Linked DNA regions of Lujinxingia sediminis. The protein of the gene in region 1 binds, or shares a complex with, the protein of each later gene. Links are inferred from orthologs where the notes say so. Each region holds a gene or a part of one and is shown on either strand. Other genes may lie near its edges.

Evidence for each region.
Region 2: rpmH (region 1) and rplL share a complex: the UniProt entries of both Escherichia coli proteins name them as parts of the 50S ribosomal subunit. The link is inferred for Lujinxingia sediminis from one-to-one orthologs.

The regions. Positions count from the first base shown.
Region 1 is NZ_SADD01000003.1:180,894-185,355, forward strand. Bases 1-2,971 are described here. They hold rpmH (50S ribosomal protein L34), read left to right. Parts: upstream 1-1,395; coding sequence 1,396-1,548; downstream 1,549-2,971. Other genes in these bases: dnaA (chromosomal replication initiator protein DnaA), read left to right, coding at 1-1,177; rnpA (ribonuclease P protein component), read left to right, coding at 1,781-2,116; yidD (membrane protein insertion efficiency factor YidD), read left to right, coding at 2,251-2,439; yidC (membrane protein insertase YidC), read left to right, coding at 2,488-2,971. In the rest of the region: more of yidC, read left to right, coding at 2,972-4,185; EA187_RS20605 (hypothetical protein), read left to right, coding at 4,250-4,462.
Region 2 is NZ_SADD01000002.1:533,655-538,196, forward strand. Bases 1,439-4,124 are described here. They hold rplL (50S ribosomal protein L7/L12), read right to left. Parts: upstream 3,129-4,124; coding sequence 2,748-3,128; downstream 1,439-2,747. Other genes in these bases: EA187_RS07630 (anti-sigma factor family protein), read left to right, coding at 1,439-2,479; rplJ (50S ribosomal protein L10), read right to left, coding at 3,211-3,735. Also shown: EA187_RS07620 (hypothetical protein), read left to right, coding at 1-33; EA187_RS07625 (RNA polymerase sigma factor), read left to right, coding at 374-1,060; more of EA187_RS07630, read left to right, coding at 1,184-1,438; rplA (50S ribosomal protein L1), read right to left, coding at 4,131-4,542. UniProt on the Escherichia coli protein: The binding site for several of the GTPase factors involved in protein synthesis (IF-2, EF-Tu, EF-G and RF3). Is thus essential for accurate translation.

The DNA.
Region 1 (4,462 bases):
CGAGCCCATCGAGGTGGAGAACATTGACCTTGAGGCCGAGCCGATGGCCGCGCGCTCCGCGCGCCTCGACAACGAAAGCGGCCAGGCTGCCCTCTTTGACTTCGGGCTCATCGAAGCGGCATCGCCGGCCGATCTCGACGCACTGGTGAGCGCGGCGGGCATGAACCCGCGCTACACCTTCGATGAGTTTGTCGTGGGTCCCTCCAACCAGTTTACCCACGCGGCCTGCCAGGCCGTGGCCTCGGGCAGCGGTCAGACCTACAACCCGCTCTTCATCTTCGGGGGAGTGGGCCTGGGTAAGACGCACCTCTTGCAGGCGATCGGCGTGGAGATGTTGCGCCGCGATCCCCGCACCCGCGTGCGCTACCTCTCGGCCGAAGTCTTCATGAACGAGCTCATCGGGAGCCTGCGCCAGAAGACGATGGCCGAGTTTCGCAACCAGTTCAGAAACGACTGCGATCTGCTCCTGATCGATGACATTCAGTTCATCGGCGGCAAGGACTCCACCCAGGAGGAGTTCTTCCACACGTTCAACGCCCTCTATCAGAGCGGCAAGCAGATCGTGATGACCTCCGATAAGACCCCGCAGGAGCTGCCCGGCATTGAGGAGCGCCTGGCCAGCCGCTTCGCCTGGGGATTGATCGCCGATGTGCAAGCCCCCGAGATCGAGACCCGGGTGGCGATCCTGGAGAAGAAGGCCGAAGACAGCAAGATCGAGCTGAGCAAAGAACTCGTGCTGCTGCTGGCCACCTCCATCCGCAGCAACGTGCGCGAGCTCGAAGGTACGCTCCTGCGCATGGTCGCCCAGGCCCAGCTCCTGGGCGTGCCGCTCAACACGGATCTGGCCCGCCAGCTGCTCAAACGCATGAACATCCAGCATGAGCGCAGCCTGGGCGTCGAGCAGATCATCCGCATGGTCGCCTCCCATTTCGACATCAAGCCCTCCGACATCAAGGGAAGCCGACGCACCCGCGCGATCAGCGAACCGCGTCAGATGGCGATGTACTTGAGCCGCAAGCACACCGGGGAGAGCTACCCGGAGCTGGGACGAAAGTTCGGTGGTAAGGATCACACCACGGTGCTCACCGCTTTCCGCAAGATCGAAGACCTGGTGGAGATGGGTAATAACGACTTCGCCACCGCCATCGCGGAGCTTGAAGCGTTGCTCCTGCGCTGAAACTCCCCCATAAGCCCCCACGATCGCCCGGGCCCAGCTTGACTTTAGGCCATGGGTGATGTTTATTTGCCGCGCTCTGGTCCCCGGCCAAAAATGGGGACCGACGCTGCGCACGCCCCTCACCCCGAAATCCATGCATCGACGCGGGGTTAGGGTGCCTTCATTCACGTAGCATTGAGACTCACTGCAACGCATACATTGAACTTCAGAGGTTTAAGATGAGCAAACGCACCTACCAACCGAGCAAAGTAAAGCGCCGTCGCACCCACGGATTCCGCAAGCGTATGAAGACCGTCGGCGGCCGTCTGACCGTCAAGCGTCGTCGCTCTCGCGGCCGCAAGCAGCTCGCTGTGACCAAGCACAAGAAGTAAGACTTGAGCGTCCCACGCCTGGACGAAGAATGGGTCTTTCGCTTCGATGCCTCGCTCCTCATTCCCCTCGCGCCACAAACGCGTGTTGGCGGAATGAACGCTGGCTGAAAGCACACCCGCAACTCCGACTCCAGGCCGGCCAGTGAGTGCATTGATCACACCCTCGAATCAAGGTGAAACCGCTCCCGGGGCGGAGGGACACGATCAGCGACTGCGAAAGTCGGAGCGTCTTTTGAAGCGCTCCGACTTTTTGCGCACTCGCCGCAAGGGACGCCGCTATGAAGGGCGTTGGACGGTGGTCTACTGCAAGGCCAACACGCTCGATCATCCTCGTCTGGGGGTGACGGTGAGCAAGAAGGTTGGCAACGCCGTCTGTCGCAACCGCTGGAAGCGACGCCTGCGCGAGATCTTTCGGCGCAACAAGGCGCTCTTTGGCCTGAGCCACGACACGGTGGTGATCGTCAAAGCGGGCAGCGAGCATCCGGCGTACGAGGAGCTGGTCGCCGACCTGCTCCAATCGGTGGCGCGAGCTCAAAAGCCGCGCCGCCCACGCGCGGAGCGTCGCTGATGTGCCAGGAGCACGCCACACACGACCAGGGGAACCTCACCGGGCCTGAGGATCTTGAACTTGCCAGCGATGGCGATCTTCAAGATGCGCAGGCTTCGGCGCGTCCGGGTCTTCTGGCGACCTGGGGCATCGCCATGGTGCGTTTTTACCAGCGCGCGCTCTCCCCTTTACTCCCCCCGATGTGCCGATATCGGCCGACCTGCTCCTCGTATATGATCGAGGCGCTGCGGCGTTACGGCTTCTTTAAAGGCGGCTACCTCGGGCTTAAACGCCTGCTGCGCTGCCATCCCTTACGCCCGGGCGGCTACGATCCCGTCCCCTGATCGGACGGGCCTCCAAAGGCCCCCCGGACCTCAAACTGCGAACGCGTCATGGAACAAAAACGCTTCATTCTGGCGATGAGTCTGATCACCGTCGTCTTCATTGTCTGGCAGGCCGTCATGGGCCCCGATCCCGGCGAGTTGGCCCCGGAGGACGGCGAAGCCGTTACCGCGCAGGAGGCTGAGACCGGTGGTGAGGGTGCCCAGACTGCGTCGACCGAAGGCACCGAAGCTGAGTCCGAAAGCGCGCAGGCCATGCCTGCGGCCGAGCCCGACGACGCTCCGGTCGAAGCGCCGGTGGTCGAAGAGCGCTCCGATGTGCTGGCCAGCGATATGGTGCGTATTACCCTGAACAACCAGGGCGCGGTCGCCACCGACATTCAGGTCACCTCCCCCGATCAGTACGCTGGCGAGGGCGGCGATCTGTTGCGTTCCTTTGAAGAGAATGCGCCGGCCTATCCCTTCACCACGCGCTTTCGCGCCGAAAACGTCCAGGTGGCCCCGGACGCCGGCTACGAGCTCATTGAGGACTTAAGCGAGCTCAACGCCGACGGTGAGACCTTCAACAAAATCACCTACCGCTACACCGATCCGCGCGGGCGCTTCAGCGTCGATAAGATCTACGCCATCAATGGCGAGAAGCCCTACGTCGTAGACTTCGACGTGGTGGTTCACAACCGCCTTAAAGATGTGCGCCTGGTCGACACGCTGCTCGTCGACGTGATCGGCAAGGACGACCCCAACCGCAAGTCCAACTTTTTGGACTTCCGCCCCGACCAGCTCGAGGCGGTCTGTCGCAACAGCGACGATATGGAGCGCACCCTCTTTGAGCAGCTCGAAGAGACGACGACCTTTAGCCAGTACCCGGTGATCTGGGCCGGTGCCGACACCCGCTACTTCCTGATGGCGGCGATCCCCGAGTCGGGCGCCAAATCCTGCGTTTTTGAGCGCCTCGACGGTGACTACCTGCGCACCAACCTGGCCTATGAAGGCTTCTCGATCGCGCCGAACGAGCGCTACACCGAGAGCCACCTGCTCTACCTGGGCCCCAAAGACTTCGGCGTGCTCAAGGACGTGGGCTACCGCATCGAAGAGGCCGTCGACTACGGGCTTCTCACCGTGCTGGCGCGTCCGCTGCGCGCGCTCCTGGTGTTCTTCTTCGGCTTCACCGGCAACTGGGGCATCGCGATTATTTTGCTCACCCTGCTCATCAAGCTTCTGAGCTGGCCGCTGACCCAGAAGGCCTACGTGAGCGCCGAGCGCATGAAGCAGATCCAGCCCATCATCAAAGAGATCCGCGAGAAGTACGAGAACGACCAGCAGCGCATGACCGAAGAGACCATGAAGGTCTTCAAAGAGCATAACGTCAGCCCGCTGGGTTGTTTGCCGATGCTCCTTCAGATGCCGATCCTCTACGGCCTCTTCGTGATGATCTACAACTCGGTGGAGCTCTATCAGGCCGACTTCCTGTGGTACACCGACCTCTCTGCGCCCGACCCGATCTTCCTGCTCCCGATCATCATGGGGGCGGTGATGGTGGTTCAGCAGCGCCTGACGATGGTCGATCAGAGCAACCCGCAGATGGCGATGATGATGAAGATCATGCCCATCATGTTCACCGCCTTCATGCTCTTTTTGCCCGCCGGTCTGGTGCTTTACTACCTGCTCAACCTGGTGCTGGGACTTCTGCAGCAGTACATGATCAAGCGGCAGTTTGCGGCGACCGACGAAGGCGCCACCACCACCTGAGCGTCCCCCTACTTGACTCGACGTTGCGGCCGCATCGGGCGGCCACCTTCCAAGGATGAATGCTATGGCTGACGATAAGAAGACGAAGGAAGCCTCCGGCGGACGCCGCTCGGCCCGTGGCCGCCGCGCCACCAAACTCGACGAAGATCAGAAGGTGGCCGTTGGCGAGGAGGCGGCCGCAGCGGTCAAGAAGACTTCGTCGACGAAGACGTCGGCCAAAAAAGAGGAGCCGGCCGCCGAGCAGAAGCCCCGGCGCACCCGCTCCAAAAAGAGTGAT
Region 2 (4,542 bases), on another replicon or contig:
GGCCAGACCTCCTCCGCGCTCCAGGGAAGCTGAGCCACGGCCCATTCTTGTTTAGTTCTGATGATCACGAAGGCCTGGCACCCACCTCGGTGCCAGGCCTTCGATCTTCTTGAACATCATGCTCAGGTGCCTGGCCTTCGATCTTCTTGAACATCATGCTCAGGTGCCTGGCCTTCGATCTTCTTGAACATCATGCTCAGGTGCCTGGCACCCGATCGCCAACCCTGTACGAGTGCCTGGCACCCGATCGCCACCCCTGTACGAGTGCCTGGCACCCGATCGCCAGCCCCCCTCCATCCCGTTGCCCCACCACCCCCTCCTCCGATAAACTCCTCTCGTACCACCCCGATCCCCCCTGTCCCCTGCGAGCATCATGCTCTTCGCCGTCATCAAATCCCTGCTCGGCCGCCGCGCTTCCGGAGCCGCTACCGAACCCCGGCTCGACGAACTGAGCGACGAAGCGCTGATGACCCGCTACGCCGGCGGCGACCAGAAGGCATTTACCCTTCTTGTCACTCGCCACCAGGGGCCCCTCTACAACTTCATTTTGCGCAGCTGCCGCCAGCCCTCGCTAGCCGATGAGCTCCTTCAGGAGACTTTTCTGCGCATCGTAAAGAGCGCCGCCTCCTACTCACCTGACGCAAAATTCACCACCTGGGCCTACACCATTGCCCGAAACCTCTGCATCGATCTCGCCAGAAAGCACAGCCGCGCCCACACCCTCTCTTTGCAAAAACCGCTGGGCGACGACGAGGGGGCAACCCGCCAGGACATCCTCCCGGATGAGCAAGCCCGCTCGGCCTCCGTCGACCACGACCGCATGGTCTTCCGCGACCGCCTCGACCGGGCCCTGGCCAACCTCCCCGAAGATCAACGCGAGGTCTTTATCCTGCGCGAGATCTCCGGACTGAAATTTCGCGAGATCGCCACGATGCTCGACTGCCCCGTTCCCACCATCAAAAGCCGCATGCGCTACGCCCTTCAAACCCTACGCGGCGAACTCGCCGACTTCGCCTCCCAGAGCTTTGACGCTGACGAAGCCTCCGAAATGCTCCCCTGACCTCCCCTGTCTGCCCCGGCAACCAGGGAATTAGATCTATTCCGCACCCTTTGCGTTTATAGAACCGGACACAGCCCAGGCCTCGGGCTTAAAAATGATCTCCTCCTCACGGACCATGTTGCCATGAGCGCGCACGCCCCCGACGACAAACTCCTCGACCTCCTCTACGGCGAACTTCCGTCCGAAGAGGCCCGAGCGCTGCGCGCCGAGCTCGACGCTGACCCCGAGCGGCGAGCGGCCTATGAGGAGCTGCGCGCATCGCGCGATATTATCGCCCGACACACCTCCCAGCCTGCCCGTGTCCCCTCCACGCTGACCGAACGCATCCTGGAAGACGCCCGCACCCACACGCCCTCCCACACTCGGTCCGCTTCCGACCCTCGTCAGTCTATCTGGCGACGCGCCTGGCATAGCCCCGGTTTCCGTCAGAGCCTTGTCGCTGCCGCCCTGCTCCTCGGCGTCGCCGGAATCCTACGCGCCTTACAACTCGACACCACCACGCGCCCCCACGATCCTCTGGCCGAACACGGTATGGCCGCCCCCGTCTCCTTCGAGACATCAGCCCTCGCCGAAAACGCCAAACATGAAGCCATGCCCGACGAAGAGAGCTCCGCGGCCGCCGAGAAAGCTCCCACCGAAGGCGCGATCTCCGAGATAACCAACGCGCGCGGAGCCGGCGCGGCTGCCTCCGCGCGCCCCCAGGCCGAAGATCATCACCAACCTCTCAAACGCACCGCTCCTGCAATCACCGCCGAAGCGTCGCCAGCGCGCGAAGCCGAACCGCGTCCCCGGACGGCCCCCTCCCCGAAACCCCGGGCCAGCCGCCGCGCCGAAGCTCCGGGTGCCGCTCTTGCCGATTCCCCCACGGACAGCACCGCCCGTGCGCCTCAACGCGCTGCATCTCCCCGCCGAGCAGACAGCTACGGCGTCGGAAGGAGCGACTTCGGTGCCACCGCACCGGCCGCCCCTCAGGCACAAAGCGACACCTTCGCCCCCGTTGAAGATCGCCTCGACACCGCCCCCACGCGTGAGCGCGCTTCCGCCCCTTCAGCCGAACCCTCCTCCCTCGCAGCATCTGGAGGCGCCTCTCTCAAACAGCGCTCTGCCACGCCCTCCACAACCAACGAACACGCGGACATCGAAGCCGACACCCCCGCCGCCGACGAGGACGAGCTCGTCGCATCGCCCCCTCCCTCCCTCCTGCAACGCGCCCGACAGGCCCGCAGCACCAACGACGCCGAAGCCACCCTCTCGTTTGCCACCCGGGCCCTCTCATCCGAGCGCAGCCCTCGCGCACGCGCCGAAGCCTACTCCCTCATCGCCTGGGCCCAGGAGCAGCTCGGCGACAACGAGGCAGCTCAACACGCCCGCGATCAGGCAGCCACACTCCAGCGCGAAATCGACGCTGCCGCCCCCTGATCGAACGCCTGGCACCCGATCATTTTTCAAATGATCGAACCCCTGGCACCCGATCGTTTTCCAAATGATCGAACCCCTGGCACCCGATCATTTTCAAATGATCGAACCCCTGGCACCCGATCGCTTTCGCACCCGATCGTCTTTCCAAATGATCGAACGCCTGGCACCCCACCTTTGTACCGCCTTCAGATCAAAAAACCCCGACGCCGCAAAAGGCATCGGGGTTTCTTTAACTTCAAGAATCACGCTCCCTCACAGGAGCATTCGATTACTTGAGTTCGACGGTCGCGCCGACTTCTTCAAGGGCAGCCTTGAACTTCTCGCCCTCTTCCTTATCAACGCCTTCCTTAACGGTCGAGGGAGCGCCTTCGACCAGATCCTTGGCGTCCTTAAGACCCAGACCGGTGAGCTCGCGGACGGCCTTGATGACCTTGATCTTCTGGTCGCCGAAGCTGGCAAGAACAACGTCGAATTCGGTCTGCTCAGCGGCAGCTTCCGCACCGCCCGGGCCGGCAGCCATCATCACCGGAGCGGCAGCGGCGGCGCTCACGCCCCACTTCTCTTCCAGCTCTTCGACGAGACCGGCAAGGTCCATCACGCTCATGTTGCTAAGAAACTCAACGACTTGTTCTTTGGTGACATCAGCCATGGTGTTCTCTCCTTAAGTGCTCGCCAGCACGCGAGCTTTTCTGGTGTGTTTTGTAATGGGTGAAGAGGTCGTCCCTCTCCGATCAGGCGCTCTGCTCGATATCCTGCTTGCGGGCCGTAAGAACCTGCAAGAAGGAGGTCGGCGCGGCGTTGAGCGTGCGAACAAACTTGGTGGGCACCGCCGTGAACAGGCTGAGCACTTTCGCGCGCAACTCGTCTTTGGTCGGCATATCCGCCAGACGCTTCACGCCAGCTACATCCAGCGCTGTCCCGTCCAGGAAGCCACCACGCACCTCATAGGCGTCGTGATCCTTGGCAAAGTCTTTGATCACTCGGGCCGGGCTGACTGCATCCTCCGCGCTGAACGCGATGGCCACAGGACCCACAAACAAGTCCGAGATCACTTCCATGTCGGTGCCCGAGATCGCCAGCTTCGCCAGCGTATTCTTGACCACCCGGTACTGAACGCCCTCGGCGCGGAACTTCGAGCGAAGTTCGTTCACCGTGTTCACGTCCATACCCACATGACTCGCCAGGATGACGGATTTCGCCTGCTCGAGATCGGAGCGGATCGACGCGACTTCTTGTTCTTTTTCCGCGCGATTCATCGCATCTCCTTAAAGTCTCGCTTCGAGTCGTGCATCGCTTCTGCGATCCTCGACTCGACGCCATCCAACAACAAAACCCTCGGCACCGAAGGTGCGGAGGGTCTCAGTCAACGTCATCCAGATTGCCGGCATACACACCGGCACTGCAATCGGTCGCATCTGACCATCTCCGCGGGACATTAAGAACACTTGACGTGCTCACCTGCTTCTTCGATGTCGAAAGCAACTCTATGTCTTCGCTCCGCGTACACTCCTGCGCGGGGCGTTATCGCCGGGGTAACCCGACCGACGGCGCTCTTCGTAGTCGAGCCCGGAGGCTCCGTCAAGCGCCGTATCCTGCTTTTTTGTCAGAAAGACGCCGGCCCCGCCGGGACCGGCGTCTTTCTCACACGATCTTAGAGCAAGTCACGCGCAAACGCGGTGTCCAGCTTGACCGACGGGCTCATCGTCGAGCTCAGCGCGATGCTCTTGAAGTACGGGGACTTCGAGCTGGCCGGCTTCAGACGCGCGAGCGTCTCAAGCAACGCCACGACGTTCTCCTGCAGCTTGACCGCATCGAAGCTGGTACGACCCACGCCGATGTGGATGATGCCGCCCTTGTCCACGCGGAACTCCACGCGACCGGCTTTGAGCTCTTTGACGATCTTGGCCACGTCGAAGGTCACCGTACCGGCCTTCGGGTTGGGCATAAGACCACGCGGACCGAGCACACGACCGATACGACCGACCTGGCCCATCATGTCCGGCGTCGCCACGGTGACGTCCCAGTCGGTCCAGCCGCCGTTGATCTTCTCGATCAACTCGTCG